Regions from separate parts of the Priestia sp. YIM B13552 genome, predicted to be linked through region 2. Evidence: riboswitches for the same ligand, from Rfam matches in the RefSeq annotation. Region 2 holds a riboswitch; the other holds the start of a gene.
What was found. A riboswitch is a leader RNA that binds a small molecule or an ion and turns the genes downstream of it on or off. The one in region 2 is predicted to bind glycine.
Positions count from the first base shown of each region.

Region 1: another riboswitch for glycine. It lies ahead of ACFX40_RS23345 (amino acid permease); the one in region 2 lies ahead of gcvT (glycine cleavage system aminomethyltransferase GcvT).

Region 1 covers NZ_JBHZOU010000007.1:122,299-138,398, forward strand. Annotated here, with positions in the region: gene ACFX40_RS23285 (MFS transporter) at 1-42, opposite strand, end outside; gene ACFX40_RS23290 (phenolic acid decarboxylase) at 423-911, shown strand; gene ACFX40_RS23295 (OsmC family protein) at 1,101-1,484, shown strand; gene ACFX40_RS23300 (pyridoxamine 5'-phosphate oxidase family protein) at 1,630-2,046, opposite strand; gene cax (calcium/proton exchanger) at 2,247-3,302, shown strand; gene ACFX40_RS23310 (YfkD famly protein) at 3,481-4,281, shown strand; gene yfkAB (radical SAM/CxCxxxxC motif protein YfkAB) at 4,317-5,435, opposite strand; gene ACFX40_RS23320 (SE1561 family protein) at 5,639-5,824, shown strand; gene ACFX40_RS23325 (fumarate hydratase) at 5,988-7,529, shown strand; gene pdaA (delta-lactam-biosynthetic de-N-acetylase) at 7,624-8,433, shown strand; gene rlmD (23S rRNA (uracil(1939)-C(5))-methyltransferase RlmD) at 8,596-9,981, shown strand; gene ACFX40_RS23340 (FAD-binding oxidoreductase) at 10,323-11,672, shown strand; glycine riboswitch at 11,873-11,953, shown strand; gene ACFX40_RS23345 (amino acid permease) at 12,112-13,452, shown strand; gene ACFX40_RS23350 (PAS domain-containing sensor histidine kinase) at 13,796-15,937, shown strand.
Region 2 covers NZ_JBHZOU010000002.1:768,192-784,291, forward strand. Annotated here, with positions in the region: gene ACFX40_RS10005 (vitamin B12-dependent ribonucleotide reductase) at 1-2,517, opposite strand, end outside; gene ACFX40_RS10010 (lipoate--protein ligase family protein) at 2,830-3,663, opposite strand; gene ACFX40_RS10015 (rhodanese-like domain-containing protein) at 3,893-4,276, shown strand; gene gcvPB (aminomethyl-transferring glycine dehydrogenase subunit GcvPB) at 4,321-5,799, opposite strand; gene gcvPA (aminomethyl-transferring glycine dehydrogenase subunit GcvPA) at 5,792-7,138, opposite strand; gene gcvT (glycine cleavage system aminomethyltransferase GcvT) at 7,159-8,259, opposite strand; glycine riboswitch at 8,472-8,564, opposite strand; gene ACFX40_RS10035 (DEAD/DEAH box helicase) at 8,745-10,418, shown strand; gene ACFX40_RS10040 (YqhG family protein) at 10,405-11,229, shown strand; gene ACFX40_RS10045 (YqzE family protein) at 11,253-11,438, opposite strand; gene comGG (competence type IV pilus minor pilin ComGG) at 11,482-11,856, opposite strand; gene comGF (competence type IV pilus minor pilin ComGF) at 11,846-12,283, opposite strand; gene ACFX40_RS10060 (type II secretion system protein) at 12,280-12,618, opposite strand; gene comGD (competence type IV pilus minor pilin ComGD) at 12,602-13,084, opposite strand; gene comGC (competence type IV pilus major pilin ComGC) at 13,026-13,337, opposite strand; gene comGB (competence type IV pilus assembly protein ComGB) at 13,352-14,398, opposite strand; gene comGA (competence type IV pilus ATPase ComGA) at 14,389-15,441, opposite strand; gene ACFX40_RS10085 (Spx/MgsR family RNA polymerase-binding regulatory protein) at 15,710-16,093, opposite strand.

The sequences.
Region 1 (16,100 bases), on a different contig from region 2:
GCTAACTAAAATCCAGAAACGTTGTTTATGAGTAGCACTCATAGCATTCAACCTCTTTTTATCTATATTTTGTCAATCCAACTGTTTAATCGTACAAGGAAAACGCTTTATTGACAAGGATGTAGACGTGCTGTGCTGTTAATTTGACATCTTTTTATAAGGGAAGTAGAATAAAACATGTAAATAGTTACATGTTTTAATTTACAATTAAAAAGCAGTCGCTAGAATACACACAGTGCTTAAGAAAATAGCGACATTCACAATCAATGTCGGTACAGCGATTGTCATTGGTCATACAGGAAGTGCGAAATACAAACGCTTACAAAACTGCGTTTTTCTAGGCACTGCTGTGAGACGCTTAGATCGGATCGCGTTGTGTCAGACATATACGAAGTGTTATAAATCAAAGGAGCGATATAAAAATGGAAAAATTTATTGGAAATCATATGATTTACACGTACGAAAACGGATGGGAATATGAAATTTATATCAAAAACGAAAATACAATCGATTATCGTATTCACAGCGGAATGGTGGCAGGACGATGGGTTCGCGACCAAAAAGTAGATATTGTGAAATTAACAGAAGGTGTATATAAAGTATCGTGGACTGAGCCGACTGGAACAGATGTATCTTTGAACTTTATGCCTGATGAAAAACGGATGCACGGCATTATTTTCTTCCCAAAATGGGTACATGAACATCCTGAAATTACCGTGTGCTATCAAAATGATCATCTTAATTTAATGCATGAATCCCGTGAAAAATACGAAACATATCCGAAATACGTTGTACCCGAATTTGCTGACATTACATTTATCAAAAATGTCGGAGCGAACAATGAGGAAGTTATCGCTCAAGCGCCTTACGAAGGAATGACAAATGATATTCGCGCCGGAAAATTAATTTAACACAGAGTCATAAAAAAGGCTGAGACAAAAGTAGTTTAGTTGAAGGAAGACCCGAACGATGAATCGAGATTCTTGATGGAGAATCAAATTCGTTCGGATTTTTTTATGGTGACGGTGTAACAAGTATCCCTATTGAGAGTAGTTGGTTATATAAAAAGCGGTTTATAATGAAGTAAAGGAGTGAAGAAAGTGGAATTTAACATGAAAAAAGAGGCGGGGTTTACAACAAATCTTCCTTATGGAGAGCTACATATCGCCGGAGATGAAGAGTATGGCTTTCGTCCGTATCAGCTAATGGTATCGTCCATTGCTGTTTGCAGCGGAGGCGTGTTAAGAAAGATTCTAGAGAAAAAAAGGATTGCTTTTTCCGATTTACGCATCCAAGCTGATGTGACGCGAAATGATGAAAAAGCGGGGCGAATCGAAAAAATTCATTTGCACTATATTATCACAGGAGAAGACCTTCCATTAGACAAAATTGAAAAATCAATTGAGCTAGCACGAAAAAATTGTTCGATGCTACAGTCGGTTATTGACAGTATTGAAGTGACAGAAACCTTCGAAATTAAATGAGGTTGGGACAAAAATATTTTAGTTGAAGAAGATCCGAACGATGAATCAAACTCGTTCGGATTTTTATGGTGTTGTTACAAGCGGTTTATCTCCTTGCTCCCATTTGTTTGTCTTCAGATGGAATGGACTTAGCTACGTCTCAATCTCATATTTCCTTCGGTTTGCTGCCGGCTTTATCAAAATAGCGCATGCGTTCAGGAGTCAGCTGAAGAAGCAAATAACTTGGGTCATCTGGGCTTTTAATCCACTCTTTTAACTTTTTATTCCAAAATTTCTTTTTTAACTCTTCGTTTGTTTCTACATTTACTTTCGCTTCTACCTCTACATACGGATCACTCCAACCTTGCCCATCATAGCCTAACAAAATATGAACGTAAGGGTTTTTTTCTAGTTCTTCGACTTTATGTGTATCTTTATTGGTGGCGGTGTAGAGCACAAGATCTTCATGAAAAAACATCATAAAGCGTGAATAAGGTTTTCCATCTTGAATTGTAGCTAACGTTCCAATTGTATAGTCATCCAGTACGGATAAAATTTGATTTTTCACATCATTATTGCTCATTTTTTCACTCCTTATTATATCTTTTTACCCTTGGTAGTTTGGCTGATTTTTAACTATCTTAATCAAAAATCAATTAAGGGTTTATCATTTATAAAAATAGGTTAAAAATACTAACATTGACGGTGAGTCTATACAAATTCCATTAATTTGATATGATTGATTTTGTTGTCAAAAAATGAATAAGGTAGGTGTACATATCGATGATCAATCGGATTTTTCTAATAGCGGTTATTCTTGGGGTGCCGCTATCTGTTATTGGGCACATGATGCACTGGTCAGATGTTCTTATGTTTATTATTTACTGTTTAACAATCATTGCCCTCGCAGCTTTTATGGGGAGAGCAACAGAGAGCTTAGCTGTTGTAGCTGGTCCTCGAATAGGCGGTCTATTAAATGCTACGTTTGGTAACGCTGTAGAATTAATTATTTCTATTTTTGCTCTAAAAGAAGGCCTTACAGCTGTGGTGCTTGCATCGTTAACCGGTTCTGTATTAGGAAATCTCCTTCTTGTAGGCGGTCTTTCATTCTTCATCGGGGGATTAAAATTTAAGCGCCAAGAATTTAATGTCTATGATGCAAGACATAATTCTGGATTATTGATCTTTGCCGTTATCGTTGCGTTTGTTATTCCTGAAGTGTTTGCTAGCGAAATGGACGAAGCGAAGACTATGTCCCTGAGTGTCGGAATATCCATTATTCTCATCATCTTGTACTTAGCGGCGTTATTTTTTAAGCTGGTAACGCACCGAGGCGTGTATCAGCATAAAAGTGAAGAAGTGGAAGAACACGAGGAGCCAGAATGGTCAATGTGGAAAGCGATTACTGTTCTCTTTTTGTCTACGTTAGCTGTAGCTTACGTATCCGAAAGCTTGGTTAGTACAATCGAAATTGTATCCGAAAGTTTTGGGTGGAGTGAGCTGTTTATCGGGGTCATCATTGTAGCGATTGTTGGAAACGCAGCAGAACACGCTTCGGCTATTATTATGGCCGTTAAAAACCGCATGGGTGTAGCGGTTGAAATTGCTGTTGGATCCACTTTACAAGTCGCGATGTTTGTAGCACCAATATTAGTGTTAGTTTCGCTGATGTTCGAAAACCAAATGTCTCTTGTCTTTACTTGGCCTGAGTTGATTGCGATGGTAACGGCCGTATTTTTAACTATTGCTATTTCTAATGACGGAGATACAAACTGGTTCGAAGGTGCAACTCTTTTAGGTGCTTATATTATTATGGGAATTGGTTTTTATCTTATTTAAAAAAGAAGAGGCTGGGACAAACATGTTTTAGTTGAAGGAAGAATCCGAACGATTAATGGTTCGGATTCTTTTTGTGTAAGCAAATAGAAGAATTTCCCTTTTAGTATTCAGGATAAAACAGGAGATGTTTGAAAAAACTATGGTTGCATTCATTAACGATGTTGAAAGGAGTTTCTAGATGTTACGTAAATTGCTTTTATTTGTGTTTACCATCATTATTTCATTTTCATGTTCAACGAAGATCGCCATTGCGAAAACAGCTCAGCCTACCATCAACGTGCCTTCTTCAGCTTTAAATATTTCAAAAGAAAATACGTATCCAAATGCTAGTCAAGATACGCCATATTTGCAGCCGAGTGAGTTTACAAAAGAGCTCATTGAAACATCAAATGTGAAAATTGATAACCCTGATTTAATTCGTATATTAAATGAATCAAACATTTCTAAAACTCCATGGGCAATTGGTTTTAGAGCAACTATCTTTTTAGGACAGTGGCCATTAAATTACGAATCCACAGAAACAAACGTTAACTGGCAGCACCAGCGAATCAATACAAATCATTATGATAACAGAGCAGGAAAAACTCAGTACAAAATGATGTACAGCCAGGAAAATCAAAGCCATATAAAAGGCGGATTAACAGCAAAAGTGCCTCAGCCTGATCATGTGAAACAAATGATGCTAATTGAAGCAGCTAAAAAAACAAAGCTCACTTTATCATTTCAAACGTTTGTAGGTGCCGGAACGAAAAAAGACCAGGTCTATAACGTAGCTCCTAAAAAAGTAGGTTATCTATATGCGTATACGCCTGCTGTAAGTGAAAAAGGAAAAGTAACATATGGAGAAGTGTATGTAACGGTAAAAGGAAGCAAGCGTTCAATTGTAGTGAGAAATGTAACGTCTCAAGGAATTGGAGCATGGATTCCAGTACAAGATTATGTTTCCTTAAGCTTTGGGGCTTACGATCAGCCGAGATAATAAAAAAGAGATTCCAGTGGTGGAATCTCTTTTTGTTATTTTGTGATATTCGCTTGGAGTTTGCTAAAATCAGTATCTTGATAATAGCTGTTTTTCACCAAAATATTAGGTCCCAAACAAGACACTGCTGAACAATGACAGCTAAGTTCTTTAGAAATCGTGCTTTGCTGCCACGTATCAAAAGCGTCTGTAAGCTTTGTATCTTGAATGTTGCCAAGAGGAGGTGTATCACCAAAATCGGTTACGATAATATCTCCGTCAAAAATATTTACATTTAGGCGAGAGCGCCCGTCTGGATCGTTTCGAACGGTTACATTTTTACTGCTATATAAGCGTTGTAAGAGCGTTAAGTCTTCCTCATTATTGCTGCATGCATAAAACGGCAGCGTGCCGAATAGCATCCACACATTTTCATCTCGAATATCAAGAAGGTGATGAATAGCTTGACGCATTTCAGGAAGAGATAATGTTTCTAGAGTGCTGGCAAAGTCACTTGGATACATAGGGTGTACTTCGTGACGCTGACAAAGCATTTCATCAACAATTTGACGATGAATCTTTTCCATATGAGGAAGCGTACGTTTATTTAACATCGTTTCAGCTGATACGGTTACACCTGCTTTTACAAGCGCGCGGCTGTTTTCAATCATACGGTCGAAATATTTGGCGCGCTGCTCATAAGTAGGCTTTCGCTCCATCATTGCAAAGCCAGCTTCCACAAAGTCATCCATCGTTCCCCAGTTGTGAGAAATATGTAAAACATCTAAATAAGGAATGATTTGTTCGTAACGAGCAAGATCTAATGTTAAATTTGAATTAATCTGTGTACGGACACCTCGTTCATGTGCATACTTTAATAAAGGCACCACATAATTTTTCACAGAAGATAGAGACATCATCGGCTCTCCGCCCGTAATGCTTAACGCTCGAAGAGTTGGAATTTCATCGAGACGTTTTAAAATTAAATCAAGCGGCAGTGCGTTTGGATCTTTTGGCTGCAGCGTATATCCAACTGCGCAGTGCTCACATCGCATATTACAAAGCGTCGTTGTGGTAAATTCAACGTTTGTAAGCGTGGGTTTGCCATATTGTTTCATATCTAAATACGCTTCCCACGGATCGAACTCCGGGGTAATTCGTTGTAAAGTGGCCATAAAAAAACTCCTTTTATTTTTCCGTAAAGTGAAATGATGATGAAAACATCTCACGGTCCGTCCTTTTAGACTAAATTATACGTCTCATTCAAAACGGACACCAGTGACTATTATGGATTTTATTGCTTTTAGTTGTCAAATATGAAAGTATTCGTTAGGATATAAAGAAATATGAATGAAAAGCTATATCAGGAGGGTTTAAAATGGGAAACGCCGTTCGAGATAAAGATTCACAAGTACGTTATTTAAAAGATCGTTTAAATATGTTTGTACACGTATTAGACTCTATGGAGCCTGAAAACACCGAACTAGAAGACATTGACCGTTTGATTACAATGATTGATGACCTCGAAGCAAAATGTGAGCAGTTTAAAAAAGATAAAGAATGAACAAAGGAAAAAGCGCTAGAAAAACTAGCGCTTTTTTGCTTGAAGTGGAAATCCTCCTATAAAGGTCTTTCGAAACAATTTTTGAAGGAGTATAATAAATTTTGAAAGTTGTACGACAGATAGATAAATACATACATTAGCGGGATATGGGAGGAATTAAGTGATGATTGAAGCTTTAAAACAAAGCATGTACGATTTAATTGTTGAAACATCTACAAAATTGCCAAAAGACGTTCGACGTGCTATCGCAAAGGCAAAAGCGCGTGAAAATGCAGGAACTCGTGCAGCAATGTCTTTAGCAACCATTACCAATAATATTAAAATGGCGGATGATAATTTATCACCAATTTGTCAAGATACAGGTATGCCAACATTTAAAATTAAAACCCCTGTAGGAGTGAATCAGCTTCAAATTAAAGAAGCGATTTATTGGGCAATTGAAGAAGCAACAAAGCACGGAAAGCTTCGCCCTAACTCCGTAGATTCGTTAACGGGAGAAAACAGCGGTAATAATTTAGGCGGCGGCACGCCGGTTATTAAGTTTGAACAGTGGGAAAATGACTATATTGATGCGCGTCTTATTTTAAAAGGCGGCGGCTGTGAAAATAAAAACATTCAGTACAGCCTGCCTTGTGAAGTAGAAGGTTTAGGTAGAGCTGGCCGTGATTTAGACGGAATTCGTAAATGTGTGATGCACTCTGTGTATCAAGCACAAGGTCAAGGCTGTAGTGCCGGCGTCATTGGTGTTGGAATCGGTGGCGACCGTACAACAGGCTATGAATTAGCAAAAGAGCAGCTGTTCCGAAACTTAGATGACGAAAATCCAAATGCTCAGCTGAAAGAATTAGAAGAGTATGTAATGGAAAATGCCAATAAGTTAGGAATTGGTACAATGGGCTTTGGCGGAGAAACGACATTACTTGGTTGTAAAGTCGGCGTTATTAATCGTATTCCTGCTAGCTTTTATGTGTCAGTTGCGTATAACTGCTGGGCTTACCGCCGTTTGGGCGTTAAAATCAATGCCGATACAGGAAGCGTTCAAGAGTGGCTGTATCAAGAAGGCGAAGAAGTAGATTTTAATAAAAATGCAGGCGAAGAAGAGAAACAAAATGCGGATGAAACAAAAGAAGTTGTATTACAAGCACCTATTACAGAAGAGCAAATTCGTGAATTAAAAGTTGGCGACGTGGTGCGTATCAACGGTATGATGTACACAGGACGCGACGCTATTCATAAGCATTTAACAGATCACGATGCGCCAATTGATTTAAATGGACAAATCATTTATCACTGTGGTCCGGTTATGTTAAAAGATGAAGATGAAAAATGGCACGTAACCGCTGCAGGACCAACAACAAGTATCCGTGAAGAACCGTACCAAGGAGATATTATGAAGAAATTTGGTATCCGAGCGGTTATCGGTAAAGGCGGTATGGGTCCTAAAACACTTGCTGCTCTTCAAGAGCACGGCGGCGTATATTTAAATGCGATCGGCGGAGCTGCACAGTACTATGCTGACTGTATCAAGAGTGTAGAAGGCGTTGATTTGATGCAGTTTGGTATTCCTGAAGCAATGTGGCATTTAAAAGTAGAAGGCTTTACAGCTGTAGTGACGATGGATTCACACGGAAACAGCTTGCATGCAGATGTAGACAAGTCTTCATTTGAAAAGCTTGAGCAATTTAAAGAACCGGTATTTAAATAAACATACGTCCGAAGCGTATGGTAAAAAGTAACGTTCATGAACGAGAAAATTGAGTGGATACTAAGCGTAAAATGACTTCCGAAAGGAGCTTCTTATGCGCCGGTTCACCTTTTTTCTCGTTTTTTTATTTGTGATGTCAACAGGCATAGCATCTGTTGAAGCACAAATGTATCCAAACACTCCGATCAGCTGGGGATTTCAAAAAAGCAAAAATCACAAGCCTGCATCCGCAGGTACAGCTTATGAACAAATTCTTGCTAAATATGATGCTTTTTATCTCGGAGATACAACTAAAAAAAATATTTATTTAACATTTGATAACGGTTATGAAAATGGCTATACACCGCAGGTATTAGACGTCCTCAAAAAAAGAAAGGTTCCTGCGACGTTCTTTGTAACAGGACATTATTTAAAAGAAGAGCCTGAGCTAATTAAGCGAATGGTAAAAGAAGGGCATATTGTCGGCAATCATTCATGGCATCACCCTGACTTAACTCAAGTGGATGACAAACGTTTTAAAGAAGAACTGCAAAAAGTAAAAGATGAATACAAAAACATTACGGGTCGTGATGAAATGAAGTATCTTCGCTCACCTAGAGGCGTATTTAGTGAACGAACGCTAGCTCTTTCAAAGCAAGAGGGCTATACGAACGTATTTTGGTCACTTGCATTCGTTGACTGGAAAGTGAATGAACAAAAAGGCTGGCGCTACTCATATGACAATATGATGGCTCAAATACATCCAGGTGCGATCATGCTTTTGCATACTGTTTCAAAGGATAACGCAGATGCATTAGATCAAGCGATTGTAGATTTAAAAAAGCAGGGCTATACGTTTAAAAGCATTGATGATTTAATGAACGAACGCAAACAAATGAAGAAAAGTTCTTCTAAAACGAAATAAAGATAAAAACCGATGGGAATGTTTCTCCTGTCGGTTTTTTGCTGTTGAAGTGTTATAATATGCGTTGATGTCTTTTTTAAAGCGATACGGTCTACTAGGTTTTAAGCAGCTAAGGACCGTTAATAACTATACAAAGAATTTAAACTAATCGGAGTTGGTCTCATGAATAAACCAAAAACTGAAATGAAAGTTCAAAAAGGACAAACGTTTCCGTTAACGATAAAAAGGCTCGGTATTAATGGAGAAGGCGTAGGATATTTTAAGCGCCAAGTCGTCTTTGTGCCGGGAGCACTACCAAATGAAGAAGTGGTTGTAGAAGCAACAAACGTTCAGCGTAATTTTGCCGAGGGGAAAATCAAGCGAATTCGCAAAAAATCTCCTCATCGCGTAGAAGCACCCTGTCCTATTTACGAGCAGTGCGGAGGCTGTCAGCTTCAGCATTTATCGTATGAAGGTCAGCTAGAATCTAAGCGCGATATCGTTTTGCAGGCGTTCGAACGTCACAGTTCATTAAAAAAAGTAGAAGAGAAAACACGCCAAACGATTGGCATGGAAGATCCTTGGCGCTATCGTAATAAATCCCAGTTTCAAGTGGGTATGGACAAACAAAAAGTCATCGCTGGTTTGTACGGACTGAATTCTCACCGCTTGATTGATATTGAAAACTGTCCCATTCAGCATAAAGCTACAAATCACGTGACAAAAGAAATAAAACGAATTTTACAAGACCTTCAAATTCCTATTTACAATGAGCGCAAACGCCGTGGTATTGTACGTACTATCGTATCTCGAGTAGGATTTGAAACGGGTGAAGTGCAAATTGTCTTGATTACGGCTAAACAAGACATTCCGAAAAAAGAGCTGCTGATTAAAGAAATTCAGCGTCGCCTACCGGAAGTGAAATCGCTCGTACAAAACGTAAACGGCCAAAAAACATCGCTTATTTTTGGAGACGAAACGTTTACTCTTGCTGGAAAATCAGTGATTCAAGAAACGTTAGGGGACATTTCATTCGAACTTTCAGCTCGTGCATTCTTCCAGCTGAATCCTCTTCAAACCGTGAAGCTATATGACGAAGTAAAAAAAGCAGCTGCGTTAACAGGCAGTGAAAAAATTGTAGATGCTTACTGCGGAGTAGGGACAATTGGCTTATGGCTTGCTAAAGACGCCAAAGAAATTCGCGGAATGGATACGATTGAAGAATCGATTGTAGACGCGCGAAAAAATGCCAAAGACCATGGATTTGAACATGCCACATATGTGACGGGTCCAGCTGAAAAGTGGATGCCGAAGTGGGTAAAAGAAGGCTGGAAGCCAGAAGTTATCGTCGTTGACCCGCCGCGAACAGGCTGTGATGACCATCTTCTAAAAACGATTTTACAAGTGAAGCCAAAGAAAGTGGTTTACGTTTCTTGTAATCCATCCACATTAGCCAAAGATGTGCAGCAGCTGTCGAAGGCTTATCATGTTGATTACATTCAGCCTGTTGATATGTTTCCGCATACGGCGCACGTGGAGAATGTGGTGAGTTTGACGTTAAAAAAATGAATAGAAAAAGAGTAAAGGGCAGATTAGATTCTGCTCTTTTTTCTTTGAGCTGTACTCTTATTAAATGGAGAAAGTTGTTAAAATTCAACATCTGTTCTTTTAGTGTGAAAAAATATCTTAGTATAGTGAGATGAAATTCCCATAAAGTCTAGTCATGGAAAGTGTTACGTCGCTAAAGAGAAATTACATAAGAGGGTTAATGCCTTTAAGATAAACTATAATGACGTCTTTTATACAAATAATAAACGCAAACTCTATCCCAAAACCCAAACCTTTAACCACATCGATAATACTATATTAATAAAACTACTGAAAAGTATGTACAAAGGGGAAGAGGTTAAATGGACTCAATGTTTTTAAAAGGACTTACGGGCGAAGTGGTAACGCCAAAAGACCCCATTTATGAGGAAGCTCGTCAGGAATGGAATCGCGCTATTGATAAATTTCCGCTTGTGATTGTGTACTGTGAAAAAAAGCAGGATGTTGTGAATGCGATCCACTGGGCGCGCAAGCATCGTGTTGAGATTCGCATTCGATCTGGTGGTCATCATTATGAAGGATATTCTACGGGTGACTGTGTATTAGTCATTGATATTAGTCGATTAAATGGGTTGAAATTAGATAGGAAACGGAACATTTTAAAGATGGAAGCAGGAGCGAAAAATACGGAAGTGTATGGTTTCATCGGTTCGAACGGATATGTTTTTCCAGGAGGAACGTGTCCGACTGTTGGGGTGTCTGGCTTTACGCTTGGTGGAGGCTGGGGACTTTCAAGCAGGCTTTACGGGTTAGGATGCGACAGCTTGATAGAGCTAGAGTTAGTCAATTATGAAGGTAAGCTCATCAAAGCAAACAAATCGTGTAACGCTGATCTTTTTTGGGCATGCCGCGGTGCCGGTGGCGGTAACTTTGGCGTTGTAGTAAGCATGACGTTTCAGCTTCCAAAGCCAACGAACAGCTCTGTGACGCTCGTTCGCTTCTTTTATGTAGGTACTACAAAGGAGAAGCAGAGACAAGTGATGAATATATGGCAAAACTGGCTGCCCGAACTGGACAAACGTATGACGCTAGTTGCAAGCTTTTATAATGCTGAAGGAGAAGGGTTAGGCATATTTGCAAACGGCTTCTTTTACGGCTCCCCAGAAAGAGCTCGGAAGATTTTGCAGCCTTTTGCAGAAGCAGAAGGGTTTCAAGTAGAGCTGGAATCATTACCTTTTCTTGAAGCGGTAAAAAAAATAGAGGAAACCTATCCTCCGTCTGAAAAATTTAAGTCAACGGGAAGATTTGTGCAAAGAACGTATTCACGTGTTGAGCTTGAAAATCTTACAGATCTCATACAGCGTCCAGCAGAAGGTTCCGTGTATGCTGCGATTTCTTTTTATGCACTAGGAGGAGAAATTCGCCGTGTTGGTAAAAGAGAAACGGCTTTTTTCTACAGAAACGCCAGATATATTATGGGGTTTCAGTCCGTATGGACAGACGATGCATATGCAAGAGCAAACAGAGATTGGCTTCGCAAGCGATTTGAATATATTAAAAGTATGACGATAGGCTCCTATGTGAATTTCCCTATCAGCAACCTTAGAAATTACGAACGTGAGTATTTTGGAGACAACGCAGAGAGATTAGAGAGAGTGAATAAGAAGTACGATCCGTTTAATGTGTTCAGGTTTCCTCAGGGACTAAGATAGCGTGCGGAAAAGGATACTAAGTTGACAATTGAACCTGTGCAATCATCTTCTTTCAAAGAAGGTAAATAAATGAAAATACTCTTTCTTGTTGACAAAGCACCAAACTGGTATTAGAATAAACAACTATTCGACAGTCACTATCTTGATCGAAAAAATTTAATACGTAGAAAGCTATGATTGCTATGGATCACACTATAGCAGGAGCAGCTTCTGGAGAGATCGCGAGAGTTTCGCGACGCCGAAGGGTTCACAATCTCAGGCAAAAGGACAGAAGAGTACCGGATATTTATTTGGCGTGTTACTAATTGGTAGCCTGTGCCTTAATATTTGTTATTCTTATGACCATGAGATTGGAGCGCATCCAATCTCTTTTTTTATTGGACTTTATTTGTAGTCCGCACGATCGCATCAAAGGTTTTATTGTTAGGAGGAGTTAGAGTTGGAACAACGAGAATTAAAGAGGGATTTATCCAATCGTCATGTTCAGCTAATTGCGATTGGGGGAACCATTGGTACGGGCTTGTTTTTAGGTTCTGGTAAAGCCATACAGCTTGCGGGTCCCTCTATCATCTTTGCTTATTTAATTGTTGGTATTGCGCTTTTCTTTGTGATGAGAGCGTTAGGAGAACTACTGCTTTCTAAAGCAGGTTATCAATCACTAACAGATATTGCTGAAGAGTACCTTGGACCGTGGGCTTCATTTGTCACCGGATGGACGTACTGGTTTTGCTGGATCATGACAGCTATGGCTGATGTCATTGCCGTTGGTGTATATGTGAAATATTGGTTCAATATTCCTCAGTGGATTCCTGCACTTATTTGTGTAATCATTTTATTAGGGCTTAACTTATTAACCGTAAAATTATTTGGAGAATTAGAGTTTTGGTTTGCTTTAATAAAGGTTATTACGATTCTTGCGTTAATTATTATTGGCGTTATTTTGCTGGTAATGGGATTTAAAACAGACGCGGGATCCGTTACTGTTCAAAACCTTTGGAATCACGGAGGACTGTTTCCAAATGGGGTTTCAGGTTTCTTACTTTCATTCCAAATGGTTATATTCGCATACGTCGGGGTTGAGTTGGTAGGGGTATCGGCAGCAGAAACATCAAATCCCCAAAAAAATATTCCATCGGCCATTAATAAAATTCCGCTGCGAATCTTATTTTTCTATGTTGGAGCGCTTATCGTCCTCTTATTTATTAACCCGTGGATGGAATTAAATGCAGCAGAAAGCCCATTTGTTAAAACCTTTAGTTTAGTCGGAATTCCGCTTGCTGCTGGAATTATTAATTTTGTTGTATTAACTTCAGCCGCTTCTGCTTGTAATAGCGGGATGTTTTCAACAAGCCGTATCTTATATAATTTAAGTAAAAATGACCAAGGGCCATCTAAGTTTGCAAAACTGAATAAAAATCACGTACCAAGCAACGGATTATTTGTATCTACGGTGGTCATCTCAGCGGGAGCTCTTTTAAGCAAGCTTATACCAGACCAAGCTTTTGGCATCGTAACGACCATTAGCGCTATTTGTTTTATTTGGGTGTGGAGTATCATTCTTATTTGCCATCTAAGGTATAAAAAGTCGCGTCCGCAGCTGCATGCAGCATCAGCATTCAAAGCACCGTTAACACCATTTATAAACTATGTTGTGTTAGCATTGTTTGCGGTGATTCTTGTTATTATGCTGTTTTCTGACGCGACGCGCCCAGCCTTATTGTTGACGCCCGTTTGGTTTATTCTCTTATTTATTTTTTACTGGACTAGAAGGGGAAAATAAATAAATCTTTAAAGGCTAGAAAATCAGCAGGAAACAACCATAATTTTTTATAAAAGAATATAGTAAACTTCTGACCTCATCACTCCGTGATGAGGTCTTTTTAGTGGAGGATAAATAATTGATTTCTACTGCATGAATAAAATGCAGGAAGCAAAGTTTATAGAAGAAAACTAAAAGTTGTTCTAACAGAAAACACAGTGAGAAAGCTCATAGTTTTCTGATAGGAATGTAGAACAAATTGCTTTTCTTCTATGTCTAAAGATGGAATTCCGTCATTTATATGGAAAAGTCTTCATTTTGGAGTACAATGAAGGTAGACTTCATTAGATTAAGGTGAACAAACATGAAATGGTTTAAATCTCATACGTTTTGGAAAATCTTCACGATTAACGTGCTTCTTATTTGTACCATATTAACGCTAATGTTTATTGTTTCAAGAGTGATGCTGCCTAATATTTCTCAAGATCAATATCGACAGGTAACTGATAAAACCGTCAAGAGAATGAAAGAGCAAATTAACGTCGTGATTAAAGATATTTGGAGCCTAGGCGACGAGGTACAGCAAGATCCTATTTTTTTATCGGATGATGAACAAGAAATAGACAAAGAATTGCAGAAAATAGTTAATATTTCACCGTATATCGATAGCGGAACCATTTTTAATGTAAAAGGGTATGTTGAGCATTATTACCCGAATGATTTAAAAAATATGAAACATGTGAACTTAAGTAAAAGAAAATATTTTCAAGAAGCGCTGCGAACCAAAAAAATATATTTAAGCGATGTCGTTTCAGCAGATACAAAGCACTACATTGTGGTGATGGCGATTCCTATTTTGGATGGGCAGCAAAATGTAAAAAAGGTTGTAAATTTAGCGCTGCGAATTGAAGAAAATAAAAGTTTTCAATCCATCTTTCAAACGTTTGATATAGGAGAGAACGGCTATACATTTATCGTAGACCGCAATGGTAGAATTATTTCCCACCCAGAGAAACAGAGAATCGGTGAAAATGCCAAGAAAAATGAAATCGTTCAGAAAACGATGAATCATAAATCAGGATATCAGCGCGTGGTGAACACCGAAGGTAAGTATTTCTTTGCGTCTTTCGAATATATTCCTGTTTTGGATTGGGGAATTGTCGCTGAATTACCCGTTGAAGAAATTTACAGGCCTTATGAAATGTTTGAAAAAACTCTTTGGATCGTTTCAGGCGTTACGATTTTACTGCTTTCTTTTTTTACTGCGTTATATGCGAGGCAAATTGTGAATCCTATTCATAAACTATATGAATTGGCGGGACAAGTAGCGCGCGGGAATTTTAATCAAAAAATTCCGGAACGAGAAATTGAGCGGGGCGAAATCGGTATTTTATCTAAACAGTTTAATGAAATGATTAGCTATATACGCCATTCTAAAGCAAATTTACAGCAAAAAGAAAATCAGCTGCAGGAACAAAAAACGTTTTTAAGACAAGTTATTGACATTAATCCAAGCTATATTTATGCTATCAATCAAAAAAGGGAATTCATTCTCGTTAATGAATCTTTTGCGATGCTCTTAGGTGAAAAATCTGATGACTTAATTGGACAATCAATTGATAAATATCAGTTCAACCTCCAATCAGATCTTTTATATAAAGGGGCGTTTTCAAACTGTACCCAAAAAGGGATGGTATTAGAAGAACAGTTTAAAGATTCGAAAGGAAACCGGCGCTGGGTCGAAACAGCAAAACTTCCTATTATGAATGAAAAACAGGAAGTGATTCAAATGCTGTGCGTATCGACAGATATTACGGAGCGTAAAAAGGCAGAAGAGAAGCTTAGAACTTCTGAGAAGCTTGCCGTGGTAGGAGAACTTGCAGCTGGAGTGGCTCATGAAATCAAAAATCCTTTAACTTCTTTAAAAGGCTTTGTTCACTTATTAAAAGAACAACATCCTAAAGATGCTTTGTATATAGATATTATGGAAACTGAATTAGAGCGAATGAATGGAATAGTAGAAGAATTTTTGATGTTAGGAAAACCTCAGGTAATGAAGGTTGAATCTTTGAATATGCAAGCGCTTGTTCAAGAAGTGTGCTCACTTCTTGAACCTGAAGCAGTAGAAAGGGAAGTAGCTTTCATATTTGAAAGAGACGACCAGTTACCAAGGGTGTATGGAGATAAAAATCAGTTAAAACAAGTATTTATTAATATTATTAAAAATTCTATCGAAGCAATGCCTGAAGGAGGAGCTATTCATATTACGACTAAGGTAAAAGAAAACCACCTTTGGCTGCAGCTTGCTGATGAAGGACAGGGTATTCCTCCTGAACGGTTAGCGAAGATAGGTGAGCCTTTTTATAGTACAAAAGAAAAAGGTACAGGTTTAGGACTGATGGTCAGCTATCGGATTATTAAAGCTCACCACGCGCAGATGACGTTTTCTAGTCAGTTAGATAAAGGAACAAGTGTGGATATATTGTTTCCAATCATAAAAAAGTAGGGGGAGTTCCCCTACTTTTTATTATTATACTTATAATATATCAAAAGCCTTGATGGTACTAAAATCAATGAAAGTACTAAAGAAGATATCCACAGGTTAACAAGCAGTTAACTGCTGAATTATATAGGATATTCACAACTTTATCCACACTATTCACATTTTT
Region 2 (16,100 bases):
GTTGCATCCGCCCATTTCTTCTACCGTTCCTTGACGGCAAACCGGACAAGTATTACCTACTTCAGAACCGATTGTTACATCAGTTGAACGAATTTCATTAATTGTATCAACTAACACAACGTGCGGTTTCGTTTCTTCTTTTGGCGCTTCAATTTCTTCATCAAACGTATTTTCTTCTGCTTTTAGCGTTAAGACTTGTGCATCACGGCTGCCGTCTACGTACACCGTACCGCCTTTTGCTCCGCCTTTATACAGACGCTCGTACACTTTTTGAACTTGCTCTACTGTGTAACCGCGAGGAGCGTTTACTGTTTTACTAATTGAACTGTCAATCCAGCGCTGAATCACACATTGCACGTCCGCGTGAGCTTGTGGTGCAAGTTCCATAGCTGAAATGAACCATTCAGGAAGATTGTTTGGATCTGCTTCTGGATGCTGATCTAAATACTCTTGAACGATATCAGCTTTTACTTCAATAAATTTACCTAAACGGCCGCTTCGGAAGTATGAGAATGAGAAATAAGGTTCAAGACCCGTTGATACTCCAACCATTGTTCCAGTACTGCCTGTTGGCGCTACTGTTAATAAATGAGAGTTTCGGATACCGTTCTCTTTAATGTTTTGACGAATATCTTCAGGCATTTTTTTCATGAAGCCTGTATTTGTAAATGCTTCACGTAAAGAAGCCGTTTCAGCATCTGTTTCACCCACTAAGAACGGGAAGCTTCCTTTTTCTTTTCCAAGCTCTACAGACGCGCGGTAAGCCGTCGTTGCAATTGTTTCAAACACTTTATCTACTAACTCATTGCCTTTGTCAGAGCCGTACTCTGTCTCACAATAAATAAGAAGATCGTGAAGACCCATTACACCAAGGCCAACGCGGCGTTCGCCAAGCGCTTGCTTTTGGTTTTCTTCTAAGAAATAAGGAGTTGCATCAATAACGTTATCTTGCATTCTAACGCCTGTTTCAACCGTTTGACGTAACTTTTCAAAATTAACAGTTTTCGTTTCTTTATCTGCCATTTGCGCTAAGTTAACAGCAGCTAAGTTGCAGACAGAGAATGGTGCAAGTGGTTGTTCACCACATGGATTTGTTGCAACAACGTGCTGACCATATGCTTGAGCATTTGTCATGTCATTAGCATTGTCGAAGAAGAAAATGCCTGGTTCAGCTGAGTACGTTGCACAGATGTTAATTAAGTTCCATAGCTCTTTTGCACGGATAGTACGGTACGTACGAACTTTGTTTCCTTGTTTTGCCCATTCGCGCACGTCGCCTACTTCGTGCCAGTTTTCATTGTAGTTAGCCATTTCTTCTTTTGAATAGCTTTCTACGTCTGGGAAGCGAAGTTCGTATTCTCCGTCGTTTTCAACAGCATCCATGAAATCTTTTGTTAAGCATACAGAAATGTTTGCTCCTGTTAAAAACTCTGAGTTATGAACGCTGTACGTTCCGCCTGTTTGCAGCTTTTCTTCTGCATCTTTGATGATTTTTTCACTGAATCCACCAAGACCAGGAATTTGTTTATAGTTAATGATTCCTTGATACATCGCTTCTTCAGACTCTGTTAGCGGCGTGAACTTCAATTTATCTTGCGCATGTTTTTTAATCATTTCGTCATTTGTGTTTTCAATTAAGAAACGTAAAATGCGAGGGTTTTGCATTTTAGAAATAATAAACTCTACAATGTCAGGATGCCAGTCGGCAAGCATGATCATTTGGGCGCCCCTGCGCGACCCACCTTGTTCAACAAGATGCGTCAGTTTAGCAATATCATCTAACCATGAAACCGAACCAGATGATTTGCCGTTTACACCGCGAGCCAGCGTGTTGCGCGGGCGAAGAGTTGAACCATTCGTTCCAACACCGCCTCCACGGCTCATAATTTCCATTACTTGTTTGCGGTGTTCTGAAATACCTTCACGTGAATCTTTTACATAAGGCATTACATAACAGTTGAAGTACGTTACGTCCGTATCAGCACCTGCACCGTAAAGAACGCGGCCAGCTGGTACAAAGTTTAGCAGAACAAGCTCTTGATAGAACTTTTCAAACCACTCTTTGCGCTTAGCTTCTGTTTTTTCCACAGAAGCTAAGCCTGTTGCATTACGTTTTGCAATTTGCTCATAAAAGACTTCTAGAGGTTTTTCAATGACATCTAAAGAACGAGTAATTAATCCGTTTTCTGCTTCTTCAGGCGATAAAGCTCCTCTAAACTCATCTTCTACCTTGACAACAGCGGTTTTTTGCTCAAAATTAATGCTTTCCACATAGCCAAGTCCTCGTGCTGGAAATTTTGGATCTTCCTTTACGGTTAGAACAACAAAATCTCCTTCTGATAACGTTAATTTTTCCGTATCCTTAAACGCATAGCGGTCTAACATTACCAATCTTGAAACACCTTTATGAGTCAACTTCATATCCGGTGTAATCGGATGTACTTGCGGAAAGCGTTCAATATCTGAATTGAGCTTTTCAACATTCATATTCACTTTTTGATTTAACAAAACAGTCATTCTCACAACTCCTTACCTATCGAACATCTATAAATTTATTAACTCTATTTCCTTTTAAAGGAAATAGAGTTTTTCAATCAACTATCAATAACTTACCACACGGCTTGGACGAATTCAATATATAGTATTTGACACTTCTCCAAACATCTACATATAGAAGGGTGTCAAGTGAAATATTTTTTTTTTCGTAAAAAAAGTGTTTGACTTTTCTTCTCTATGTATTCTATTAGCCAAGCATTGTTTCTAAAAATCCCAATAAAAAGTGCAACTTATAAGAAGTTGCACTTTTATCTATTTCCCATGGGCATCCGTTTAGCGCTTAAAGTTCCATTCATCCGATCCGTACTTTGTGCGCGCTAGTTCTTCTACATATGCTTCCTCTTCTTCAGACAGTGTATACGGTTCTAAATCGATATCAAGAGCAGAAGCAAATCCTTTATAAAACGCTTCTTTTGCTTCTTCAATAGAGATTTTGCGGCCCGCAATTGCATTGATGGCTACCGCTTTGGAACGAAATGCGCGCTGCATTCTTTCTTTCACACGATCATTTGGATAATTAAACACGCTGAATAATTTATCTTCATCAATCTCTAACAGAATAGAGCCGTGCTGTAGAATAACTCCTTTTTGTCTAGTTTGGGCACTTCCAGCAATTTTGCGGCCCTCTACAACTAGTTCATACCAAGAAGGAGCATCAAAGCACACGGACGAACGAGGGTTTTTTAAGCTATTTTTTTCTTCTTCTGAACGAGGAATAGCAAAATAAGCCTCGAGCCCTAACGAACGAAATCCTTCCAGTAAACCTTCAGAGATTACGCGATATGCCTCTGTAACTGTCTTAGGCATGTTAGGATACTCTTCAGATACAATTACGCTGTAAGTAAGCTCTTCATCATGAAGCACGCCCCTGCCGCCCGTTGGACGTCTTACAAAGCCCAGTCCTAATTCTTTTACTTTATCAAAGTTAATTTCTTTTTCAGCTTTTTGAAAATAACCGATTGACAGCGTTGGAGGGTTCCATCCGTAAAAACGAATCGTAGGTGGAATTTCTCCTTTACTATGCCATTCTAATAACGCTTCATCTAACGCCATATTGTAATAAGGCGAACGGTTGTTGGAATCAATAAATCTCCACTTTGCTTTCATCTACCTCATCCTCAGCTATATGTAATATAAAAATAAATCCGTTTTTTAGTCTACCAAAAGATTGAGCTAAGGAAAAGCAAAGAGCAACATAAAACTGTGAATTCAAATGTGGTAGTTTTTTCATTTTCGGGAAGAAATCCGCTAGATTCAAGGCAAAATCGCTTTACTTCTAATTTCATTCACTTATATAATAAGAGTATGGATTTTGTCGAAGAAAGGAAGAATCAGCATGTCACCAATTACAGCAGTACTCATTTTACTTGGAGTAATCATCATATACTCTGTCGTTATGTTCTTTGTCCAACGTCGCATTATGAAAACGTTAACTGAAGAAGAATTCCGCAGCGGCTACCGCAAGGCACAGCTAGTTGATATCCGTGAGCCGAATGAATTCGAAAACGGACATATTTTAGGCGCACGAAATATTCCTCTTTCACAGTTCCGTATGCGCATTAAAGAATTCCGTCCAGATCAGCCTGTCTACATCTATTGTCAAAGCGGAATGCGCACAGGACGCGCAGCACAAATGCTTCGTCGCCACGGTGTTCAAGAAATCTATGATTTAAAAGGCGGCTTCAAAATGTGGAACGGTAAAGTGAAAAAGAAAAAATAATGGTATGTATATAGAAAAACCTCGCCTTTGGGCGAGGTTTTTTGTTAGACGTTTTGAACAGCCTGTTCTTTCTGATAGCGAAGAACTGGCTTTCTCGCTGCGAGCGTTTCGTCAAGGCGCTTCACAACCGTTGTATGCGGAGCTTCCTGTACGACTTCAGGCGTTTCTTCTGCTTCTTTTGCAATTTGAATCATCGCATCGATAAACGCATCTAGCGTTTCTTTCGACTCCGTTTCCGTTGGTTCGATCATCATGCACTCTTCTACGATAAGCGGGAAGTAGATAGTCGGCGGATGATAGCCAAAATCAAGCAGTCGTTTCGCGATATCCAATGTGCGTACCCCAAGCTTTTTCTGACGTTTTCCTGATAAAACAAATTCGTGCTTACAGTGACGGTCAAACGGCAACTCATAGTGCTCTGCTAAACGACGCATCATATAATTGGCGTTTAGCACAGCGTTTTCCGTCACGGCTTTTAAGCCGTCTGGACCCATTGAACGAATATACGTATAAGCGCGAACGTTGATGCCGAAGTTGCCGTAAAACGGCTTTACGCGTCCAATTGACTGAGGACGGTTATAGTCAAAGTGATAGCCTTGTTCTGTTTTCACAAGCACTGGTTTAGGCAAATACGGAATTAAATCTGCTTTTACCCCTACCGGACCAGAACCAGGACCGCCTCCTCCATGAGGACCTGTAAACGTTTTATGAAGGTTTAAATGAACCACGTCAAACCCCATATCTCCAGGACGGGCTTTACTTAATACTGCGTTTAAATTTGCACCGTCATAATAAAGCTTTCCACCTGCTGCGTGAACAATTTCAGCCATTTCTAAAATATCTTCTTCAAATAACCCCAGCGTATTTGGATTTGTTAACATTAAAGCGGCTGTATCTTCTCCTACTACGCGGCGTAAATCCTCTAAGTCCACTAAACCATGTTCGTTTGATTTTACCGTTACCGTTTCAAATCCCGCAACTGTTGCCGAAGCCGGGTTCGTTCCGTGGGCTGAGTCTGGAACAATGACTTTTGTTCGCTGCGTCTCACCATTTGCTTCGTGATAGGCACGAATCATCATAAGCCCGGTCCACTCGCCGTGAGCACCTGCTGCTGGCTGAAGCGTTACTTCATCCATTCCTGTGATTTCTGTTAAATGCTCTTGTAAATCATATAAAAGTTCGAGAGCACCTTGAACCGTTTGCTCATCCTGAAGCGGATGAATATGCGCAAACCCAGCAATGCGTGCTGCTTGTTCGTTCACTTTTGGATTATATTTCATCGTACATGAACCAAGCGGATAAAACCCTGAATCTACTCCGTGATTTCGTTTTGAAAGCGCGGTGTAATGACGCATAATATCGAGTTCTGATACTTCAGGAAGCTCAGGAGCTTTAGTACGCACATACGCTTTTCCAAGCAGTTCTTCAGCATTAACTTTTGGCACATCTAACTCTGGCAATGAATAGCCGATTCGCCCTTCTTTACTGCTTTCAAAAATAAGTGATTGATTTTGATTAAGCATGAAGATCCCCCAATTCATTTACAAGTTGGTCAATTTCCTCTTTTGTACGGAGCTCTGTAAAAGCAAGCAGCATGTGATTTTCAAGCGCTTGGTTATCACGGCTAAGATCATAACCGCCAATTATTTTTGAAGCTAATAACTGACTGTTTGCTTCTGTTACCGAAACAGGAAGCTTCACGACTAATTCATTAAAAAACGGTCCTTCAAATGCTACATTTACCCCTTTTGCCTTTAACGCTTCATATGCATAATGCGCTTTTGATAAATTTTGCAGCGCCATTTCTTTTACACCTTGCTTGCCTAAAGCTGTCATGGCAACTGATGCCGCTAAAGCATTTAACGCTTGATTTGAACAAATGTTAGACGTCGCTTTATCGCGGCGTATATGCTGTTCACGTGCTTGAAGGGTTAAAACAAACCCTCGCTTACCGTTTTCATCTACCGTTTGCCCTACTAAACGTCCTGGGATTTTTCGCATAAGCTTAGACGTAGTTGCAAAGTATCCGCAGTGCGGGCCTCCAAATTGACTTGGAATACCAAATGGCTGTGCATCTCCAATGACAATATCAGCTCCGAACTCTCCAGGAGGCGTAAGTAAACCTAATGATAACGGATTGCTTGAAACCACAAACATGCATTTTTCTTGATGGGTAATTTCTTCAATTTCTTTTAACGGCTCGATTTGTCCGTAGAAATTTGGATACTGGACAATAACAGCTGCCACGTCACTCCCCATCTCTTTTTCTAATGCAATCATATCTGTTACTCCGTCTGCTGCAGGGATTTCTACCACTTCAATGTATTGACCCTTCGCATACGTTTTTAACACATCTTTTGACTCAGGGTGAACAGCCGCAGAGACAAGTACTTTTTTCTTTTTTGTTTGACCCGCACTGAGCATAGCGGCTTCTGCTAAAGCAGTTCCTCCGTCATACATAGAAGAATTAGCCACGTCCATCCCCGTTAACTCACAAATCATTGTTTGAAATTCAAAGATGGCCTGAAGTTCTCCTTGAGAAATTTCTGGTTGATACGGAGTATAGGCCGTATAAAATTCCGAACGAGAAATAACATGATCAACAATAACCGGCATGTAATGATCGTAAACTCCTGCTCCTAAAAAAGAAGCATAGTCTTTTAAATGAGCATTTTTAGCAGCCATACTATTTAATTCTTTTAACAACTGAGGCTCTGAGGCCGCTTTTTTAATATTGTATTCTCCTTGAAAACGAACGCGCTGCGGAATATCTGAAAATAAATCATCAACAGATGAAACACCAATTGCTGCTAACATTTGCTGCTGATCTTGTTCTGTCATTGGTAAATAGCGATGTAACATGTTAAATTCCTCCCCAAAGCTTACTTTGAACGTTTATAAAAAGGTGTTGAAACCACTTTTGCTTTTAAGCGTTTTTTCCGAACCTGTACTTCCACTTCTTGACCAAGCTCTGTATACTCTGCTGACAATAGTGCTAGACCGATGTTTTTCTTTAATGTCGGTGACTGTGTACCTGTTGTCACAAATCCAATTTGTTCTTCATCTGCAAATACTTCGTAACCGTGTCTTGGTATACCTTTATCAATCATTTCAATTCCTACCAGCTTACGAGGTGCCCCGCTTTCACGCTGTTCTTTTAACACTTCTTTTCCAATAAAGCTGTCTTTGTTCGTTTTTACTGCAAATCCAATTCGAGCTTCAATGGGCGTAATATCTTTTGAAAGCTCTTGGCCATATAAAGCCAAAGTGGCTTCAAAACGAAGCGTATCGCGAGCTCCTAATCCGCAAGGCAGCACACCTTCATCACTGCCTGCTTCTAAAATAGCCGTCCACAAGTGAGCGGCGTCAGTTGAAGAACAATAAATTTCAAAGCCGTCTTCCCCGGTGTACCCAGTACGTGAAACGAGAGCTTTTATATTCGCTACTTCTACATCATCAGCAAATGTAAATGGCTTTAATAGAGCTAAATTTTCGTTCGTTAACGTTTGTAAAACTTTTTCTGCTACAGGACCTTGTAAAGCTAACTGCGCAGTTTCATCAGATTGATTAACGAGCGTTACATCTCCTTGTTTGTGAGACACCAGCCACTCATAGTCTTTTTGAATATTAGCAGCGTTTACGACTAGCAAATACTCTTGATCTGCTTTTTTATAAATCAGCAAATCATCTACCGTGCCTCCGTCTTCATAACACATAGCCGTATACTGCGCTTTTCCATCTACGAGGGTAGAAACGTCATTTGTCATCGTGTGCTGAAGAAAAGCTAAGCTATCAGCTCCTGTTACAAGAATTTCTCCCATATGAGAGACATCAAAAAGCCCTGCCTTTGTACGTACAGCTTCATGCTCTTCTTTAATAGAAGAAAATTGAACGGGAAGAGCCCATCCGCCAAAATCAATTGTTTTGGCACCATATTTTTGATAGGTATCATAAAGCGGCGTTTTGTGTAATTCTGTTGTCATATTTATGTCCTCCTCTTTTTCACGTGAAACTTTTCATAACGGGGAGTTTTCAAATAGTGTGGGGATCACTATGTATCCAAACAAAAAAGGACAGAAAACCCCCTACTGTATTTAGTAGGAAGTCTCTGTCCTTTTCACCTGAAAGTTTACCTATAAACGAATAGGTTTGCCTCGTGGGTGGTCTATAAACGCATAGACACTCTCCAGAGCTGCGTCAAACAAGAGTCTTTTTGCCTGAGAGATTCACAATTTTATTGCTTGCTCCTTCGGCGCTACATTCAAGTAGTCTCTCCCCGTGTCGTCATTCGCTTCTATAAAGTTGGTAAAGTTGGGCATACTACTGAAAGATGTATCTATCTTTATTCACACAATCATTTGTAAAGTGCTAATCTATTTTCTTTTTCAAATTTTCTAAATATATTTTTATCCTACCTGATTCTTATCATTTGTTCAATAAAAATTTTTTACAAAGGAGCATTTTTATCATGAAAGTGAAATTAAACATCGATGAAACATGGGAAGCAGCCTTCTCAACTAAATTGGAGCAAGATGGCCCTTGGTCTGCATGGGATTTGTATAAACTTGCCTATGAAATAGAAGACCAAACGCTTATCTCAGAATTTGAAGGACTGCAAAGCCCAAAACATCTAGCTGATTTAACGCCGCTTCCTCATCAGCTCGAAGTAGCCAAACAAGTAGTTGAAACAATGAATGGGAAAGCCATTTTAGCAGATGAAGTAGGACTGGGGAAAACGATTGAAGCAGGGTTAATTTTGAAGGAATATATGATTCGCGGACTTGTTAAAAAAGTTCTCATTTTAGTTCCAGCTTCGCTTGTTTCACAGTGGGCTATGGAATTGAATCAAAAATTTTATATTCCCGCAGTTCCTCAAAGAAAATCATATGTGTGGGATCAGTGTGACATCGTTGTATCTTCAATTGATACAGCAAAACGTTCTCCTCATCGAGAAATTGTGCTTGAACAAGACTACGATCTCATCATCATTGATGAAGCTCACAAACTTAAAAACAACAAAACAAAAAACTATGAATTTGTGCAAAGTCTAAAAAAGAAATTTTGTCTGTTGCTAACCGCAACACCGATTCAAAATCGAATTGAAGAAATTTTTAACTTAGTCTCTCTTTTAAAGCCTGGCCATCTCGGCAATAAAGACTATTTCGAAGAATTATTTTCCGCTAAAAAACGCTCTTTGCAAAACGATGAACACTTAAAAGAGCTTGTTAACAAAGTTATGATTCGAAATCGCCGCCACGATACGGGTATCGAATGGACGAAGCGAATTGTTCAAACCATTCCTGTTGAATTCTCGCCAAAAGAACGGGAGCTGTACGATGCAATTACATCTTTTAAAGGAAACGGACTCCACCCTTCAAGCGCTTTTTCAATTTTAACTCTGCAGCGAGAGGCCTGCAGCAGCCGTGAAGCGGTGTATATGACATTAAAAAACATGCTGGAACGTCAGGAAGATCAAAACAGCGCATTAACGGAACATATGATTACGCCGTTAATGGAACTACTTCAGCAAGTGCCGCAAAATGCAAAAGCAGAAAAAGTGCTAGAGCTCGTTCAGAAAATTGATGATAAAGTCATTATTTTTACTGAGTACAGGGCAACTCAACTGTATTTACAGTGGTATTTAAAACAGCATGGAATTACCTCTGTACCCTTTAGAGGCGGATTTAAGCGAGGTAAAAAAGACTGGATGAAGCAGCTTTTTGAAAGCCACGCGCAAGTATTTATTGCCACTGAAGCAGGCGGAGAAGGAATCAACCTTCAGTTTTGTCATCATATCATTAACTATGATCTGCCGTGGAATCCAATGCGTCTAGAACAGCGAATTGGAAGGGTCCATCGTTTAGGTCAAAAACATGATGTTCACATTTACAATTTAGCCATTCAACATACGGTCGAAGAACATATTTTAAAATTACTGTACGAAAAAATAAACCTTTTTGAACGGGTTGTTGGAGAGCTAGATGATATTTTAACAAAGCTTGATTTAAAAAATATCGAAGAGCATATTCAAGATATTTTATTTCATTCACGGAGTGAAGGAGAAATAAAAATCAAAATGGAGAACTTGACGTCTATTATTCAATACGAAGACAGCGAGGAGGATCAGCATGCAGCAAACTGATATTCATCAATTTTTAAAGCGTTATTTTCTAGCTAATAATTGTTCTATTGTCACAGAAACATCGTCTTACCTGACGGTTCAATTAACGATTGAACTCGATAAAGAATTGATGAATCGTCCATTTTATTGGCACTATATCGAAAAGACGGGAGGAGAAGCAACTCCTGCTTCGCTCACTTTCATTACAGACCCAGCATTTGAAGACGATTCCGTTCAAGGAGAACGAATTCATTTCGGTTCACCTAGGCTGCACCAAATTTTCGCTTCTACTCAAAAACTTGGCGGGTTTATTCACTTGTATGAACAAGTTGCATCAGCTCAGCCAACAAATCAGCCTTTACACCCTTGGCTTGCATTAAATATTAAAGTCTCGTACAAATGCGATCGTAAAAAAGATGAGCTCTTGTCGCTTGGCATTAATTTAATCAATGGACAAATTATTGAATCATTTCACGAATTAATCATTAATCAAAATTTATCATCTAAAATCTCAGACTATTGCTTTACTCTCTCACCTTTTATTAAACCGAAAAGTGCCATCGCACGACTCACATCATATGTGAGTGACTATGTTAAAACTCAGCCAACTGAATGGGCTGAAAAAGCGCAGGAGAGATGGTATGAAGACTTAGCGCTTCTTGATCATTTTTACGAAACAGCAGAAGAGCTGCCAGAAATATATATGACCGAAAAAACAGCGCTTCAAGAATTGTACGAGCCGACTATCTTATTTAAATTTATAAACGGTGGCTTATTTTACATATCGCCTGAAACGATGTCTCGTCAATTTAATAAAACACAAGCCGGTTAAAAAAAGATGAGCATATGATATGCTCATCTTTCTTTTTTCTTTCGATACCACAGCATAAACGACAGCGGAATCATTCCAAACCATCTGTTTGCAAAAGGTGCTCGCTCTTCTTTTTTTTGAATCTTTTTCGTTTTCCTCTCTTCTTTTGGCTGATCCATATATTGTACAAATTGCTGAGTCATATATTTTACATAATCATTCGTTTTCATATAATCATCTCCTCAGCACTATTATATCCGGAGAGAAAGAGACTTAATCCGTCCACTTCACAATGTGCTGATCCTTTTTTTGAATATATGCCGTTTCCGTCAATGCTCTTCCTTGCAATGTTTGACACTTTATTTTTAGGATAATCATCTGTTCATCTTCACTTACTACTTCGTATGAAACCGTACCAGTTTCTAATACTAAAGGTGCAAATGGAGATTTATTATGTTCTTTTATTTCTTTTTTTACATGTACAACCGCGTTTTCTAAAAGATGCTGCAGACGATTTTTCTGCTCTACTTCTTGATAAAATGAACTTTTCGTCACAAAATAAGTGGTTTGCTGAGCTACTAACAGAAGAAAAAGCGCACAAAATGCCAAAACAACCGGGAGAATAAATCCTTGCTCATTATGTTTCATGAGCAAGCATCAAAAACGTCGTAATGGTTTCTTCTCTAACTTTGTTAACACCGTCTGTTGAACGAATCAACAGCCTTTCTTTTTGCTGTTCGTACATAATATTCTTAATGTGCTGCAGCACAACTTCATGACCGCTTTCATCCACTCGTCTTCTTATCTTGTCTTCGTAGCGTTCATAAGTGATGATCTGATTATTTTCCATTTTCAACGTAAGCGTAGTCGCATGAATTCCCACTTCTTTTGCTTCTCGATATTCCATAGCAAGTTGATTTACAAAGATTTCCCACTCCATTTCATTCATACTAAAGTCCGGATTATATGTTTGCTTAGCTAGCGGAATGATAATGGGGAAAAAGGAAACAATGATCAAAAAAAGAGTAAAACTGACTAGCATCTCTACAAGCGTAAAACCTTTTTCCCTTTTCACTTCAACATCACATCACACTTCTTTTTCATTTTCTCAGCGGAATCTGTCCATTCTACACAAAGCTTTTGAGCACTTTCTCCGTCCCACTTCAGATAAAACGCAACGTTTTCTTTTACGATTTTTTCTCGCCGTTTATATCCTGCTTCATATTTATATTTCAATAGCTCTTCGTGCAAGATAGCATCAGCTTGATACGAAACATATTGCTTCTTTTCTGCTTCCTTCATCTGAACATACAAAGGAATAATTGTACCGGTTAGGAGTAAAAGCATACTAAATGAAACAAGCATTTCTAACAAGGTGTAGCCCTGCTGACCCTTACATCTTGTCCACATAAAAACGCCCTCTGCCTATTTGAAAAGTAACTTTATATTTAAATTTTTGATTGCTGATAAAAATGGTCTTCGCTTGAGAAATATTGCCGTTTTTGTTGTATTGTATCGTGGAATTGCCGCTTCCAAACGTAATATGAATGGTGGAGTCATAGGCGCGCTTATAAAGAACGGCACGAGAATCAGAAATAATATATTCTGTTCCCTTCGATGCGAAGTTAATTTTAATTGGAGATTCTCGGTTCATGGCTGTCTGCTGCACATAAAACGTGTCGCTTTGCAGCTGTCGCAAGAATAATGTGATTTTGTAATATTCCACAAGCGGCCGAATGGCTACGATAACGGAAAACATCATCACTTGCACAATAAATAAAACCATCAGCATCTCAATGAGGGTAAATCCTTTTTGCTTAAGAAGAACCACTAGCTGTAACCTTTCCGGTACCGTCAATTTGAATAGCTTGGCCATTTGGACACACGGTGCCTTCTTTTAAGTAGCCCCCTGCTTCAAGCTCTTCTAGACTTGGTTTTTCGCCATTTTCAAGTTCGTATACTTGTACCTCAGCCTCTACGGTTTTGACAAGAGCTGAGCAGCCTTTGTTGTTAATAACCGTATTATGCTTTAATACATTTGGAATCATAATGAGCAAAAGCACGGTAATAACGAGCATAACAATGAGCATTTCAATAAGGGTAAATCCTTTATTACCTTTTAGAATCATATTCTTTCACCTTTCTACAAGCTCGACATCACTTCTAACATCGGAAGCATAACGGACATATACATAAGCAGAATGACAATTCCGATGAATAAGAATGTAAGCGGCTGTACATATTTTAAAATACGAAAAATAAACTGTTCCATTCTTTCCATCATAAATAGACTGTAATCATACAGTTCTTGAGAAAGCTCACCGTTCTGCTGGCCATGAACAATAACATGAGCCAAGTCTTTTTCATAATGAGATTTACCTGAAACGATATGATCTAATCGCATTCCTGAGGAAAGTTGATCTGTAAAAGCAAAAGCTTCCACTTGAAAAAACGGATGATGCTCTTGCTTTTGAAAAAGAGCAAAGCATTCATAAATAGATAAACCACCATTTAGTAAATTGCTCATATGAACAGAAAAAAAGTACGAGTTAAATAGCCGTGTGAACGTTCGGATAACGGGAACTCTCATAAAGAGCTGCATTTGAACTACTGGAGGCAATTTTTTAATGTAAATCACATAAAACAAATACAGGATGATTGGCATACTGATGACTGCAGGTAACACAAAAGGAAAGAACGACATCGCCTGCATAAATAAGAGGATAAACGAAGACTGCTTGTTTCCAAAGGATAAGTACAGAGCTTCAAACTGTGGAAGTAAAACCGTACTTAAAACAAATAAAATGGACAGAATAAACAGCAGTAGCAATACGGGATATTGAACAAGCTTTTGAAATTTTTTACGATGCCTGACTTTTTCTTCAATCATTGAGCTGCTTTCTTTTAAAGCAAATTGAAGGTTTCCATGCTGCTCCGCAAAATATAAATAGCTTAAAATATCACGGTGAAACTGAAGTTTAACAAAAGCATCGTGCAAAGATTCTCCTCGTTTTAACTGCTCAAGACATTTTTCAATATCCGTTTTTTCTTTGTTAGATACTTGAAACGTCAAAAACGAAAGAGCTTGAGAAAGAGTGTAGCCTTTTTCTAAGAGCTTAGAGACCTGCTTAAGAATTTTCGCTTGCTGAGCAAGAGACCACCTTTTTTGTCTATTTGTCTTTACCCCCATCCGTCTAGCGAATGCGGATATAAATAGCCTAGCGCGATTCCTTTTAGAATAACATCTCGGAGCGTCTTATAATCATAATCCGCATTTTCTCCTTTCACTTCTCTCATCACTGCGCTAAGCTCCTTGCCATAAAGCAATTCGTATATGCTGGACTGACGATGCTTTCTCATTTTTTTACAAGCGGGATGGCATTTTCCGGAACACAGCGGACAGCGAATTTCTACAAGGCGCTGTGCAGCTACTGCTACAAGAGTCTGTTCCATTTCTTGAAAGCTAACGCCAAATTCAAGCAGCCTGTACAAAGATCCTTTTGTATCTTTAGTATGCATCGTTGTCAAAACCAAGTGTCCGGTAAGCGCTGCTCTCACAGCAATTTTGGCAGTCTCACTATCTCTTATTTCTCCCACCATGATAATGTCTGGGTCATGGCGCAATATAGCTTTTAAACCAGTCGTGTACGTAATCCCCGCCCGTTCATTTACCTGTACTTGAAGCACGGTTTCACTCGGTTTTTCAATAGGGTCTTCTAGTGTAATAACATTTCGATTAAAAAGATGCTTTACTTCGTGTAAAAGAGTATATAGAGTAGTGGTTTTACCTGATCCTGTAGGACCGGTAAAAATAATTAATCCATGAGAGAATTTCAAGAGAGAAATAAGCTTTTTAGTATGTTCAGGAAAAAGAGATAAATGTTTGAGAGATGTAGATTGTTGATGAGGCAAAAGCCGAATAACAAGACTTTCATCATGAGAAGTAGGAAGAGTTGATAAACGTAAATTTACTTGATAGTGATCAATGGAAGTGGTCAATGCACCATTTTGAGGTTTTCTTCGTTCGCCAATATCCATTCCCCCTAAAAATTTAAAATGCGAAATGAGCCGTTCAGACATTTCCTTTGAAATAACCCTCTTTAAAATAAGCTCTTGGTCAATTCGCAGCTGAATCACAGCATCTTTCTTTCGGGGCACAATATGCACATCAGAACTTCGGCACTCACATGCATCTCGTATAATGTAAGTTGCAAACTGTTCAATTTCGGTCAAACGATCATCACTCCTTTATTTGTAATCAAGATGATTGGTAAAACATCTAGAAACAGTAATTTCGACCTTTTTCGAGATTTCCCTCCTTTTTTTTTCATTTTTTATAATTTTTTTAGTATACGCTTCTTTTCTTCGCTTCAATCCTTGTACAAGATGTACAACTTCTGTACACCTCTAAACGATTACATAAAAAAGACAACGTGATGTAAAACTCTACGCTGTCGTTTTATTCGTTATTTACTGAATTGAACTTCTTCATCATGTACGCTTACACAACTAGAGAAGTAAGACTTGTTTTTTTCTTGACTAAATTTTTAAGAGCAGATTCGTTATAGCCTACTACAAGCTTTTTGCCATCTGTTAAAATTGGTCGGCGAAGCAAACGAGGATGTTCAATTAATAGATTGACTACTTCTGATAGCGTCATGCTATCCACATCAACATTTAACTTTTTATATTCTTGACTTCTTTTAGCAAGAAGTTCATCCATCCCTTCTGTTGTCATAGAAAGAAGTTCAAGCATTTCTTTATGAGTAGGTGTTTCTCTAAATAAATGACGCTCTTTAAAATTTACATCTTCCTTCACTAGCCATTTTTTCGTTTTACGACAAGATGTACAGCTCGGATACGTATAAAATTTAATTTCTTCCATATGAAAC